One region of the Mesorhizobium sp. M0500 genome, then DNA from elsewhere that is predicted to be linked to it. Evidence: riboswitches for the same ligand, from Rfam matches in the RefSeq annotation. Region 1 holds a riboswitch; the other holds the start of a gene.
The links. A riboswitch is a leader RNA that binds a small molecule or an ion and turns the genes downstream of it on or off. The one in region 1 is predicted to bind glycine.
Positions count from the first base shown of each region.

Region 2: another riboswitch for glycine. It lies ahead of NKI70_RS25925 (D-amino acid dehydrogenase); the one in region 1 lies ahead of gcvT (glycine cleavage system aminomethyltransferase GcvT).

Region 1 is NZ_JAMYRB010000012.1:150,799-158,065, forward strand. Features, by position in the region: gene gcvP (aminomethyl-transferring glycine dehydrogenase) at 1-692, opposite strand, end outside; gene gcvH (glycine cleavage system protein GcvH) at 709-1,077, opposite strand; gene gcvT (glycine cleavage system aminomethyltransferase GcvT) at 1,083-2,201, opposite strand; glycine riboswitch at 2,350-2,436, opposite strand; gene NKI70_RS21475 (hypothetical protein) at 2,641-3,639, shown strand; gene NKI70_RS21480 (transporter substrate-binding domain-containing protein) at 3,652-4,467, opposite strand; gene NKI70_RS21485 (DUF3011 domain-containing protein) at 4,566-5,168, shown strand; gene NKI70_RS21490 (molybdopterin-binding protein) at 5,192-6,001, opposite strand; gene NKI70_RS21495 (cytochrome b/b6 domain-containing protein) at 6,003-6,881, opposite strand; gene NKI70_RS21500 (DUF1345 domain-containing protein) at 6,984-7,267, opposite strand, start outside.
Region 2 is NZ_JAMYRB010000019.1:90,835-98,101, forward strand. Features, by position in the region: gene NKI70_RS25910 (ABC transporter ATP-binding protein) at 1-508, shown strand, start outside; gene NKI70_RS25915 (CapA family protein) at 581-2,011, shown strand; gene NKI70_RS25920 (GlcG/HbpS family heme-binding protein) at 2,400-2,831, opposite strand; gene NKI70_RS25925 (D-amino acid dehydrogenase) at 2,870-4,108, opposite strand; glycine riboswitch at 4,245-4,334, opposite strand; gene panD (aspartate 1-decarboxylase) at 4,574-5,029, opposite strand; gene istA (IS21 family transposase) at 5,125-6,633, shown strand; gene NKI70_RS25940 (ATP-binding protein) at 6,633-6,968, shown strand; partial or broken gene NKI70_RS25945 (helix-turn-helix domain-containing protein) at 6,985-7,267, opposite strand, start outside.

The DNA of each region.
Region 1 (7,267 bases):
ACCAGCGCGCCGGCAGCACGGGCCCTGTCGATCGCTGCCTTGTGGTCGCCGTAGACGCCGAATGTATCGGGCCAGGAGACCAGCAGGGCGGCGGTGTTGTCGTCGATCACCTCGCCGTCGACCTCGATGCCGAGCGGCTCGGCGCGGGTGCGCACGACGTCCAGCGTCTGCGGGTGCGGCGTGCCGGCCAGTGCCACCTTGGTGCGCTTGTCGCGATGATGGCGCAGCGCAATGCCGACAGCTTCGGCCACCGCCGTCGCCTCGTCGAGCAGCGAGGCCGACGCCACCGGCAGGCCGGTCAGTTCTGTCACCAGCGTCTGGAAGTTGAACAGCATTTCCAGCCGGCCCTGGCTGATCTCGGCTTGGTAAGGCGTGTAAGCCGTATACCAGGCCGGGTTCTCGAACAGGTTGCGCTGGATCACCGGCGGCACGTGGACGCCATGATACCCGGCACCGATGAAGCTCTTCAGCACCGTGTTCTTTGCCATCGTCGCCGCGAGCTCGGTCAGCGCTTCCGCTTCGCTTGCGGGGGCGGGCAGGGCCAGCGGCCGGTCGAGCCGGATCGACTTCGGCACTGCCTGACTGATCAGGGTCTCGACCGAAGGAACGCCGATCGTCGCCAGCATGGCTCTGACGTCATGGAGGCCCGGGCCGATATGGCGAGCCGAGAAGGGGTAGGGTGCTGCGGTCATCTTCCTCGTCCTGCTATCAACCAATATGGGCTTTGTAAGCGGCTTCATCGAGGAGTCCGTCGAGCTGGCTTTCATTGGCCAGCTTCATCTTCCACAACCACCCGTCGCTGGTTGCCGCCGAATTGACGAGTGAAGGATCCGATGACAGCGAGGTGTTGGCCTCGGTGATCTCGCCGTCGACGGGCGCGTAGACATCCGATGCGGCCTTGACCGATTCGACCACCACGGCGGTGTCGCCCTTGGCCAGTTTTCTGCCCAGTTCCGGCAGCTCGACGAAGACGAGATCGCCGAGCTGCTGCTGTGCGTAGTCGGTGATGCCGACCGTGGCGATGCCGCCCTCGACGCGCAGCCATTCGTGATCTTCGGTGAAATAGGTCTTTGCCATTGAAATCATCCTTTGCGGTAGCGATGGGGCGTGAAGGGCAGGGGGTGGATGTCGACCGGGATTTTCGTCCCGCGGACATCGGCGAACAGTTTTGCGCCGGATTTGGCAAGCGGCGTCTGGACGTAGCCCATGGCGACCGGATGACCGGCCGAGGGGCCGAAGCCGCCTGAGGTGACATGGCCGGCAGGGTTGCCGTCAGCATCGAAAAGGGCAGCACCGGCGCGCACCGGCTGGCGGCCTTCCGGCTTCAGGCCGACGCGTTTTTGCGCCGGACCGCGCTCCAGGATGGCGCGCAGCGCATCGGCGCCGATGAAGGCGCCAGAGGCGCGAACCTCCTTGGGGATGGCCCACATCAGCCCGGCGCTGGCCGGATCGATCTCCGGCGTGATGTCCAGCCCGTGCAGGCACAGTCCGGCTTCGAGCCGCAGGCTGTCGCGGGCGGCAAGGCCGACCCACATCACCCGCTCGTCCTCGAGCAGCCTGGCGACGAGGTTTCTTGCATCCGCTTCCGGCAGGCCGATCTCGAAGCCGTCTTCGCCGGTATAGCCGGACCGGCTCATGAACCATTTTTCGCGCGGCTCGATGCCGTGCATGAACACCAGCGAACCGGTCTCGATGCCAGCGCGGGAAAGGGCAGCCCACGCCTCGGGGCCCTGGATGGCCAGGAAGACGCGGTCGAGCGCATCCACTTTTACATCGAAATCGCCCTCTGCATCGAAATTTTTGGCCAGTGCGCGCAGATGCTTTTCGTCGGCGGCGGCGTTGCCGGCATTGGCGACCATCATGAAGCGCTCGGCGCCGAGCCTGGTGACGATCAGATCGTCCAGAATGCCGGCCGCCTCATTGAGGAAGAACGTGTATTTGGACTGGGAAACCTCAAGCGCGCCGGCATCGAACGGGCAGGCGCGGTTCAGAAGCGCTGCTGGCCCCGTACCGCTGATTTCGAACAGCTTCATGTGCGAGATGTCGAACAGGCCGGCATACTCACGGCTGTGCAGGTGCTCCTTCATCACGCCGGCCGGATAGGTCAGCGGCATCGACCAGCCGGCGAAGGCGCCAAAGCGCGCACCAGCTGCCATGTGCAGATCTTCGAGGGGAAGGTGTTTGGTGTCGTCGCCCGTCATGTCATCTCCAGAGTCGCACGCAAGCGGCCGCGAATGGCGACCAGTCCGTGCCCCTCTGTCTGAAGCCTGAGAGACTCGCGCCCCGTAACTCTGTCGGCAGCGCTTACACCTTCGGCGCGGGGGCAAGCCCCGACTTTCCAGAGTGTCTTTCCCGTCTACGGTTCTTTTGCCTGAGAGATTTCGGGCGATTTCCCCTTCGGCGGCAGCTCTCGCTGCTCTCTCCCGCAAACAGGTAGGACTCGGTCAAGAGCCCTCGACTCGTCATCCATAGCCCGTGGACGACACCTTGTCACCTGCCGGCGACATTTTTACTGCCAAGTCTTCTGCGGGCCTTCTTTACAGGCAAGCCTTCGCTAACCACGCCGCTTGCCGGTTTCTCAAGACCTTGCCGATATACCGCATAAGGGCGGGCAATTACCGGCGGCGGGCGGGGAAGAAAATGGGCGAATTGATCATGAGCGCGCCGGTGGCCGGGCTGACCTCGAAAAATCGGATCACGGCGGAAGACGTGGTCATGCTGCGCGGCGAAGTGTTCGGCGACGGCGTGGTAACGCGCGGCGAGGCCGAGGCGCTGTTTGCGCTGGATGCAACGGCGAGGGACAAATGCACGGAATGGCTCGAGTTTTTCGTCGAGGCCGTCACCGATTTCATCGTCCACCAGGAAAAGCCGGCGGGCTATGTTTCGCAGGACAATGCCGACTGGCTGATCCGGACGATTTCGCGCGACGGCATGGTCGACAGCCAGACCGAACTCGAGCTGCTGGTGCATGTGCTGGAAGTTGCCAAATCATCGCCGAGCACGCTTTCCAGCTATGCGCTGGAGCAGGTCGCTCATGCGGTTGTGGACGGCAAGGGGCCGCTGATGACCGGCGGCAGGCTTATCCCTGGGTCGATTGCCAAGGCTGAGGTCGAGCTGTTGCGCCGCATCCTTTACGCCTACGGCGGCGATGGCAACATCGCCATCAGCCGCGCCGAGGCCGAGGTGCTGTTCGAGATCAACGAGCGGACAGCGGCGGGCGACAACGATCCGTCCTGGAACGATCTATTCGTCAAGGCGATCGCCAATTTCGTCATGTGTTCGGCCGGCTACGAACCGCCGGTGCGCGACGTGGCGCTGCGCCGGGATGCTTTTTTCGAACAGGCCGATCCGGAGATCGGCGGGTTCTTCAGCCGCATGGTATCGGGCGGCCTGTCCGGCATCATGGAAGCCTATCGCTCACCGGGCGATATCGAAGCCGAATGGGAGTCCAAGAACAAGGCAGCCGAGGCACTGGCCCGCCGGGCCGAGACGGTCGATGCCGGCGAAGCGAAGTGGCTTGCTGAACACATCGGCGACCGGCCGCTGCAGGAGAACGAGCGTGCGCTGCTGACGCTGATCAAGCACGCCTCGCCGGAAATCCATCCGGCGCTGAAGCCGCTAATCGACAAGGTTGCATAACAGGTCACGACCCTATTGCTTGGCGGGCTCGGACTTAGCTGTCTGGAAGCGCGACATCCATTTGAAGCTGCCGAACCAGTAGCGGCGCACGCCGCCTATGGTGCCGTCGGCGGTGCGCGCGCCGATCCAGTTGTTGACGTATTGGATGAGGCGGACATCGTCCGGGCGCATCGCAAACGCTTCCGGCGTCCGCAACAGCGGGCCGCCCACCATCGTCAACTTCGCGTCATAGAGCCTGGCGGCCATTTGGGGCGTTGGCGATGTCGCGACCATCGCCTGTGCGTCGCCGCCGATGATCGCGGCGAAAACATCGGAGGTATTGTCGAAAGACAGGATGGTCGCCTTGGGAAAAGCTTCCTTCGCGGCGGCTTCATCGGTGGAATTGGACAGCACGGCAATCTTGTATCCCGGCGCCGCCACTGCCTTTCCCGGCCTTTTCCCAAGACTGGCGATCGTCGCAACCATACGGATATCGGCGGTACCGGTCTGGTTGGAGAACACCACCTCGCGTGCGCGTTCCGGCGTGCTGGCGTAGCCCGCCGCGATCATGTCGAAATCACCCTTGAGCAGTCTTGTCTTGAGGTCGTTCCAGGGCACCTCGACCAGCTTCAGGTCGACGCCGAGATCAGACGCCAGCGCACTGGTCAGGTCGACATCATAGCCGGCGAACTTCCCGTCGGCCTTCTTGAGGATCCATGGCGGGTTGAGCGCCACGCCGATCGTCAGTGTCTTCTGGTCGATGATGCGCTTGAGGCTGTCGTCCGCCCGGGCTGGCAGCAGCGACAAAGCCAACCAGGCAGAAAGGGCAAGTATAGTTGTAGCGATCATCTTAGCGCGCATTAATATAACCTCGCTGAGCCCGTCCGGTTGTCAGATTTACACAGAGGTGCCATTCTGTCGATAGCGGACCCTGATGGAGAGTTGCGATGTCGACACGGATGACGGTTACCGGTTCGATGATGTTCCTGGTTTGCATCCTGGGCAATCCGGCGAAGCTTTCGCTGCTGCCGGCGGCAGCGCAGGCTGCGGGGGCAAAACGCGTGGTCTGCTCCAGCGCCGATTACCGCTATTCCTATTGCGGGGTCGATACGCGCCGCGGCGTGCAGTTGACCTCCAGGCTTTCGAAGGCGCGTTGCGTATACGGTAGAAGCTGGGGCTATGACGGCGGCGGCATCTGGGTCGACAATGGTTGCTCGGCCGAATTCGCAGTCGCCGGCCCCAACCGCAATCCCTCTGCTGGCGACGTCGCCGCAGCCATTATCGTCGGCGGCGTGGTAGGCGCCATTCTCGACAACGGCAATTCGCATCGCCATCATTCCGATAATTACTATCCGAAGCCGCGCCCGCGCCGTTACGACCAATTGATCGATCCGACGCCGCAATTCGACAATCAGGGCAACCCCAACTTCGATACCCACGGCAACTACCAGGGACCGCATGGGCTGGGCAAGCTTGTCACCCCTGACGACAATCCTGACCTGAATCCGGCCCTGCGCAGCGCCGGCGACGACAGCGACGACGACAGTTAGATGAAGCTTAGGTCAGGTTTCGGTCAGATGCCGCCGTACCAGTCGTAGCCATTGTCCTCCCAATAGCCGCCTCTGCCGCCGCCGATATTGGCGAAGCCGTCGACCAGCTCGATCTTGTAGAGGTATTTCGGCATCTTGTAGCCGAGCTGGCGCTCGACGCGGACGCGCAGCGGCGCGCCGTTCTCGACCGGCAACGGCTTGCCGTTGAGGCCATAGGCAAGGATCGTCTGCGGATGACGGGCATCGACCAGGTCGATCGAGCCGTAATATTTGATGTCGCCGGCCAGGCTGCGGTCGATCGTATCGAGGCAGTGGAACATGACGTAGCGCGCCTGCGGCTTGACCACTGCCTGGTCGAGCACCAGCGACAGCGGCGTGCCGGTCCATTTGGCAATGCAGCTCCAGCCTTCGACGCAGTCGTGGCGGGTGATCTGGGTGCGGCTCGGCATGTTCATCAGCTGCTCGCGGCTCAGCGACAGCGGTTTTTCGACGAGGCCTGAAACCTCCAGCCGCCAGTCGGCGAAATCGCTGGCGAGCAGGCCCTTGTAGAAATCGTCGTCCGGTGCGGTGACACCGTTCGGCCGCTGCGGCTGGCGAATGTCGGCCTCGGTGAACTCCGGCGCCAGCGCATCAGCGCCGGCAAGCAGTCGCTGCGCCCGCCAGGTCAGGCCATTGGCGCTTTCGAGGAAGCTGCGCAGGCTGTCGCCGACGCCAAGCTGGCTGTCGAAGGCGTCGCAGCCCGACAGCATGATGCCGGAAAGGCCGAGGCTGGCCGAGGTCAGGAACTTTCTTCGGCTTATCTGTAGCTTGGGGCTGATCTCGAATTTCGCCATGTCAGGCACTCCTCTCTGGCGCATTGTCGCCATGCGCCGGCGGGTCGGTTCGGTACCACCCGGTGATGATGGAGCGCAGCTCGTTAATCGGGCCGGCGGCCAGGATCATCAGGATGTGGATAATGAAGAAGGCGACGAGCAGCAGCATCACCGTGAAATGAATGGTGCGCGCCGTCTGCCGGCCGCCGAGCAGATCATTCAGGAACGGCAGCACCGAATCCATGCTCGGCGACATGGCAAGGCCGGTGATGATCATCAGCGGCAGCAGCACGAACAGCACGCCGCCATAGGCCATCTTCTGCAGCGTGTTGTAGTCGCGCGTGTGATGGAACCTGAGCTTGGCGTGCTCGACAATGTCTCGCGGCAAGCGCCTGAAATCATCGAGGCGCGGGGCAAGATCGCGGCGCAAATGGCCGTTGATCAGGCTGGCGACCAGCCAGACCAGCAGCGTGGTGGTCAGCACCCAGGCAAAGAAGAAATGAACGACGCGCGCGGTGCCGAGATCGTAATAGGAAGGGATCGTCGCCCAGGACGGGAAGGCACGGGAGGTCTCCTGGCCGGCCGGACCCGACCAGCCGAGCACGCCAGTGGTATCGAAGCGCTTGCCGAAGATTTCGGTATAGCCGCGCGGGCCAGTCGCCGTATTCTCGGCGCCAATGGCGAAGACGGTGTTGTTGTAGCCAAAACCCGACTCCTTGCCGATATAGAGCTGCGGGCGGGCGTTGAAGATCTGCAGGCCGGAAAGCAGCATGAAGAACAGCGCGATCGCCCACAGCCAATGCGTCAGCCGCGTCCAGCGCGACTGCCGATAGATCAGCGTCGCATCACTCGGCGCGGCGGTATCTGCTCCGGCGGCTTGGTTTCTGGCAAGCGATTCCATTTGTTGTTCCCTCCGGCCGCGCGTTCGTCGCGGCCTCGTCAGATCTCTTCTCCTCCCAATACGTCGCCAGCCTAAGCGATGTTTCACCCGATCACGGATTTATTACGGACTGCCGAGGCTGACGGCGAGGTTGACCGCGGCTGCCACGATGACCGTGTTGAAGAAGAACGACAGGATCGAGTGCACAAGCACGACACGGCGCATTTGCGAGGTCGTGATGTTGGTGTCGGCGGTTTGCGCCGTCATGCCGATCACCGTGGCGAAATAGAGGAAATCCGAGCCTTCCGGCCGCTTGCCGCCCGGGAAGTCGAGGCCGCCGACCGGAATTTTCTTTTTTGTGTCGCCATCCATCGCATCGCCATCCAACCAGTAGATATGCGCGTAGT
Region 2 (7,267 bases), on a different contig from region 1:
CATCGCCGACGAAGCTGTGTCAGCCCTCGACGTCTCCGTGCAGGCACAGATTCTGAATCTGCTTCTGGATCTCCAGCAGCAGATGGGCATCGCCTTTGTCTTCATCTCGCATGACCTTGGCGTCGTGGAGCATATCGGCCATCGGGTTGCGGTCATGTATCTGGGGCGGATCGTTGAGCTTGCGCCGTGCGAGGCGCTGTTCGCCAAGCCGGTCCATCCCTACACCGAGGCGTTGATCGCGGCAGCTCCGGTGCCGGATCCCACGCGAGTTCGGCTGGAGGCGCCCCTCGAGGGCGAGGTACCAAGCCCGATCAATCCGCCCACTGGGTGCGCGTTCCACCCGCGCTGCCCGCTCGCTGTCGAGCGCTGCCGCATCGAAGTGCCACCTTTGGTGCCAATGGCAGACGGGCGCGTTGTGGCCTGCCATGTGCGCGCTCCGGCCACAGACACTCCAGTTCAACGGGCTCTGCTGGGCGATCATTCGCCCGCCCGTGTTGGCTCAGCCTGATGATCTGGTTGTAGTATCGGAACGCAAGTATAGGACCAGCTGAATACATACACTGGAAAGTAGGAAGTAAATATGGATTATCAAAAAGATGGTCACCCTGCGATTCAGCGGGATGGTGGCTTTGATACGGTCGGTTCGATCGAAACAAATGTAGCAGACGGTTTCACGATGGCGGCCGTCGGAGACCTTCTCTTGGCGCGGCCAGTGACAAAAGGCCAATATCCCGGCTTGGCCGATGTCCTGAAAATCTTTCATGATGCCGACGTCACTTTCGGCAACTTGGAGACGAACATTTTGGATGCTCGGTCTCAAGGATGCCCACAGGCTGAGTACGGCGGTGCCTATTGCATAAGCGCTCCCGAGCTCGGACCTGACTTGAAAGCGATGGGCTTCAATATGGTTAGTCGCGCGAATAACCATACGCTTGACTGGGGCGTCGAAGGTATGCGCGAGACGAGCCGTGCCCTTGAAGAGAACGGGATTATCCACGCAGGTGCCGGCGAGAATCTCGCGCAAGCCGGCGGTGCTCGCTATTGGGAGACCCCTCGCGGTCGCGTAGCACTGGTGTCATTCACAACAACGTTCGAGCCCATGTCTCGTGCCTGCGACCCAGTTGGGGAGGCGCCGGGTAGGCCCGGACTCAACGCACTTCGTTTGATGAAGAACATTGTCGTACCGGCTGACATGCTGGATAACCTACGGCTAGTTCGTGATGCATTACCCGATAGTACGCTAGTGCCTAGTGATCCCACCAGGGTGGTGATGGCCGGGGTCTCATTCAAAGCCGGTAACGAAGGTGGTTACAGCTTTGAGCCTAACACCCGCGATGTTGCCAGTATCCAGCGCAATGTTCGTCAAGGCAAGCAGTTCTCCGACTTCTGCATTGCAACGAACCATGGACACGAACCTGGGGGATGGAGCCAGGAGCCACCCGATTACGAACAAGCCTTTGCGCGTAAGCTTATTAATGCCGGCGCCGATGCGTATGTCGTGCACGGACCCCATGTGTTGCGAGGCATCGAGATCTACAAAGGCCGGCCTATCTTTTACAGCTTGGGGAATTTCTTCTGTCAGGACCTTCGGACGCCGGTAGGCGCCGACATGTTCGAGGTGTACGGTAAGGATCCGCGGGTCGATACGGACGCCGAGGTAACGGTCGACGAGGTGGCCAAGGGATATCCGACGCCAGAAGGGTTTGTAGGCCCGCAATCCGATGCGGTCTATTATGAGAGCGTTGTCGCCGTCAGCCGCTTTGAGCAGAACCAGCTTGCCGAACTGAGGCTCTATCCAATCGAGCTCCGTCGCTCCAGCAGGTTCGCCAACCGGGGAGTGCCGCGTCTGGCTCCCGCCCAGCAAGGAAAAGCCATTCTGGAGCGGCTGCAGAAGCTCTCGGAGCCATTTGGCACCCAAATCGACATCGAGAACGGCGTTGGATTGATCCGACTGCAACCCAGCGCGGCGCGTGCAGTAGGTAGCGATACCCGCACTGCCCCTGGCCTCTAAGGCGAGTGAGGACGAGGGGTTGGGAGTTGCCGCATATGTCCGGGCATCCCGGCCTCCAGCCACAAACTCTGCCCGAGGATCAATAGGCCAACTAATCGGAAGCAACTTTTTCGGCCGCTTGCAGATGTTACGAAACGCAAGGGCCAGGCTGAGGGCCTTTTTGATTTTACTGACCGCAAAGCCGGAGGAGGCTTCCTGATCCATTCTACAACCCTGTTTGTCCGGACGTTTTCAGCCGTGGCAGCCGGCATCAGCGCACCATCCTAAAGGCGCCCGGTGCGCGAAACATCTCAAAATCGCGCCGAAGGCGCAGACGCTATTTCAATTCTGCCTGATCCGCCGACGGATCTGTGTTTCTCACCTACGGGCTTCACGCGCTTCGGTTGAGTCAGGCCGGCTGCGCATCCAACCCGCCGATCTCGATTGCCTCCACGGCCACTGCTTCATCGTTGTCTGATGTATCTCCAGTAATGCCCACCGCACCAAGCAACCGACCGGTCTTGTCTCGCACCAGGACACCCCCGGGTACGGGGAGTATCTTGCCGCCTGATATGGCGGTCAGGCCGGCTACAAAGTGCGGTCGGTCGGCTGATGCTGTGTCGAGCCAGCGTGAACCGAAACCGACGGCCAAAGCACCGTAAGCCTTGCCGAATGCAAGTTCAAAGCGGAGCATTGAAGCCCCATCCTGCTTTTGGAACGCGACCAGGTGGCCGCCAGCATCCAGAACCGCAACGCTCAAGGGCTTGAGACCCTTTCCGCTTGCTGTGGAGCACGCCCTATTAATGATGGAATTGGCGACTTCCAATGTCAGACTAGTCATGTTCAAGTTTCCTCGGGGCGTTAAAGCAGGGAGGTCTTCTACGCAGCCAAACGAGCGTCGACCGGAAGATCCGTAGCCACAACCGTGGCCAGCATGGCCGATGTTGCGGCTGAAAGCGTCCACCCTAGATGCCCGTGACCGGTATTGTAGAAGACACCCGGAACCCGGCTTTTGCCGACCCGCGGCATCATGTTCGGCATCATCGGTCGAAGCCCTGCCCACGGCACAACGTGTTCAGTTGCCACTTTCGGGAACATCATCCGTGTCCAGTCGACTAAAGGTCTGATGCGATCTTCCCGGATGTCGAAATTGACACCATTGAATTCTGCGGTCCCTGCCACGCGCAGACGCGCAGCGCCGAGACGGCTGGTCACGATTTTCGCGCGGTCGTCAAGAATGCTCACCCAGGGCGCCGAGGAATCTGCCGTAGACCCGTCCAACTCCACCGTAATTGAATAGCCTTTCACCGGATAAATGTTGATGCGATCCCCGAACATCGCAGCGATATCGCGACTATTTGTTCCCGCACAGACTACAATGCCGTCGGCTTCCAGCGTCTGATCGGCGCCACCAGTTGTGCAAACGAGGTGGAAGCGATCCCGGCGTTCAATCCGGCTCACCGCAGCGTCATAGATGAATTGGGCGCCCCGCTTTGTGCAGGCCTTCTCCAAGCCCGCGCAATATTTGTGGATATCGCCGGTAGAATCCGACGGGGTGTAGAATCCTCCATAAAAATTGCCATGTAATGCAGGTTCAATCTCGGCAAGTTCGCTGGGCGTTATCGAACGCCGGTCGAGGCCACCCTCGTTCAGCATCTCGTTCACCTTCAACGCGTGGGAGAAGCCTGCTTTGTCCCAGCAAACATGCAGGATACCCCGACGGACGTGATCAAAGTTGATGCCTTCGCGGTCAGCGATCTCGAAGAGGTGCTTACGGGCCGCGATAGCCAGGCGGGTCGTTTCAATCGTGTTCTCGCGATATCGCGAAATATTGGACACGAATTCCAGCAGCCAGCTGTACTTGTGCCACGACGGGGTAGGGTTCATGAGAAGCGGCGCATCCCGCCGAAGCATCCACTTAATTCCCTTGAGCACTGTCGACCAGTGGTTCCAGACTTCGGCATTGCTTGCGGATAGCTGGCCACCGTTGGCGAACGACGTTTCCATCGCGGCATACCGTCTCCGCTCAACAACGGTCACCTCGTAGCCTTGCTCCAGCAACGCAAAAGCTGTCGACACACCGGCAATTCCGGCGCCAATTACAACAATTTTAGGCATTTAAACTCCGAACAGTGCAATGGGTGCGAGCCTGGCTCGCAGCGAATCCCCAAATCTGTCTCGGGTACCTGAGAGCTTAACCGGACCTACCGGCTTTCCCCTTCGGTGGACGCGCGTGGCGTCTCTCTCCAGATCGTTCGGCGGTGCGGTCACTTTTGCCTGAGAGTTTCCTTGGGGGGTTGCTCCGTCGGCGTCGGCGGTTGCCGATCTCTCCCGTTCAGCCTTTGAACACTCCAGCTATACGATGATAGGCGCGCCATTGATCGCCATTTCGAGGTCCGCACTGAAATGTATGGACCATTTTTTGTGTTATTTCTGACTGTATGAGGCCAGCGTGTCCAATTTCAGGAAATCGGCTTGGAGCGGGTCGGCAAACGGTCAACCGGACACATACGAGATGGGCCAATCTAACGGTTAGCAATGTCGGGGGCATTGTCGACGAAGTCGACACCGTGCAGGGAAATGTCACGCCCCGGACACCAGCGCAGGGATGGCGAAAGCTTCATTCGCTTCGTCAAGGATGGAGAAACTGTAACGGCCATCGGCGTCGAAATCGACGGAGTAGCTCAGGCGGTCGAGTATGTTGTTGTCCTGGTCGAACGTAACGATCCGCGGCTTCAGAGAGGTGATATGCGCTTCGTCCAGGTAGATGGAGTTGCAGACAATGATCTGGTCGTCCGGCTGACAAGTGCGGGCCGCCGTTCCGTTTAGAATACAGCATCGTGAGCCGCGCTCGCCCAGAATGACATAGGTGGAAATCCGCGCCCCGGAATTCTTGTTCCATATCTCCACGAATTCCATGGGCAGGATCCCTGCTTCTTCGCAGTGGTCAGGGTCGAGCGTTATCGAACCGTGGTAGTTGATGTTTGCTTCGGTGACGTGGATGCCGTGCAGCTTGCCGGCTGTGAGATCGCCTGCAATGTTGTCCCCTGAGGGGGTTATTTCGCTTCGAATCCTCGCCCCCTGTTTTCCAGTTCTGGTGATCCTTCCCGCTTTTTGAGGGAAGGGGTTTGGGGATGTTGGTTGTGGAGACGATTGCGCGGATCCGGTTCGAGTTTTTCTCCCGAGGCAAGAAGATCAAGCAGATTGCGCGCGAGCTCGGCGTGGCGCGCGACACGGTCCGCAAGGTCATCCGGTCTGGCGCGACTGAGTTCCGCTACAAGCGCGAGGTTCAGCCGCTGCCGAAGCTGGGTCCATGGCTGGTGGTTCTGACGGATATCCTGGAGCGTGAAGAGAAGCTGCCGCGGCGTGAGCGGCGCTCGACGATACGACTGTTCGAGGAACTGCGCGGCCGTGGCTACGATGGCGCGCATGACAGCATCCATCGGTTCGTGAAGGCATGGCGGAGCGATCGGGCCCGGGCGCCGGCGCATGCCTTCATCCCGCTTCGCTTCGATCCCGGCGAGGCCTACCAGTTCGACTGGAGCCATGAAGGGATCGAGCTTCACGGTCTGCCGCTGACGGTGAAGGTCGCGCAGATGCGGCTGTCCCATAGCCGCATGCCGTTCGTTCAGGCCTACTTCCGCGAGACACAGGAGATGGTGTTCGACGCGCACGACCGCGCCTTTGCCTTCTATGGCGGAGCGTGCCGGCGCGGGATCTATGACAACATGAAGACGGCGGTCGAGACAATCTTCGTCGGGCGCGCCCGGCAATACAATCGCCGCTTCCTCCAGCTCTGTTCTCACCATCTGGTCGAGCCGGTGGCCTGCACGCCGGCAGCCGGCTGGGAGAAGGGCCAGGTCGAGAACCAGGTCGGCACCCTCCGCGACCTGCTGTTCCGGCCGAGGCCGAAGGTAAAATCGTTGGACGAGCTGAACGCCTGGCTCGCCGATCAATGTGTCGCCTATGCGCGTCGCGCGAAGCATCCGGAGTTCAAGGACCGGACCGTCTGGGATGTGTTCGAGGATGAGCGCGCCCAGCTTATCGAATATCGCGGCCCCTTCGCGGGCTTCGCCGAGAAGCCGATGCGGGCGACAACTACCTGTCTGATCTCGCACGACCGGAACAAATACAGCGTCGACGCCAAGGCCGCAGGCCGCGCGGTTCTGGCGCGGGCCTATGCCGACCGCATCGTCGTGCTTCTCGATGACGCGGTCGTCGCCGATCATCCGCGCAGCTTCAAGCGGGAGCAAGTCGTCTACGATCCGTGGCACTGCCTTCCGGTCCTGATGCGCAAGCCCGGTGCACTGCGCAACGGCGCTCCGTTCAAGGATTGGGCTTTGCCCGCTCCGCTCGCGAAGATGCGGGCCAGGCTGCAGCAACGGTTCGACGGCGACCGGCAGTTCGTGAAGATCCTCGGCCATGTTCCCGATGTCGGCATCGGCGCGGTTGTCGAAGCCTGCGAGGAAGCGCTTGAGGCCGGGATCGCCAGCGGCGACGTGGTCACGGCGATCCTCGCGCGGCGTCGGCATGAGCCGGTCCCGCCCAGCATCATCACGCCGGACAGCCTTAAGCTCAAGGCCGAACCGATCGCCGACTGCGCCCGTTACGACAATCTGAGAAAGCGGAGGGAAGCTGCCTGATGGAACGTCACCAGATCATCGAGGCCATGACCAGCCTCAAGCTCTACGGAATGCGCGCGAGCTTCGACGAGGTCGCCGGAAAGGGCCTCAACCGACGCGACGAACTCTACCCGCTGCTCGCAAGCCTGATCCGCGCCGAGATCACGCACCGCAAGTCCCGATCGATCAACTACAGGCTCAGCGGCGCAAAGTTCCCGGTCCTCAAGGACCTCGGCGGATTCGTCTTCAACGACACCATGATCGACGAGGGTCACATCCGCGAGCTTGCCACCGGCGCCTTCACGGAGGCCAAACGTAATCTGATCCTGATCGGCGGCACCGATCCCACGACATAATGCACACCTCGCTATGTTATTGAAAAAGCTGGATCTGCTGATCCTGTGATTGTGATAATGGACTGTGTCCGCTCCTGCCGGAATGGTGCTGGATATCGAGTTGCTCGATATCTTCATGACGGATGATCCAGGGCGTACCCTTGCAATACTGCTCGGCCTTCAGATCGCCGGCGCGGATCATGCGCAGCACGGTCATTGGCCGCAGGCCGAGCTTCGCAGCCGTTTCCTGCAATGTATACTCGCCGCGCTCCGACCGTTCATCCTTTTTGTAGACGGCGATGTCGTGCTGGTTGCGGAAA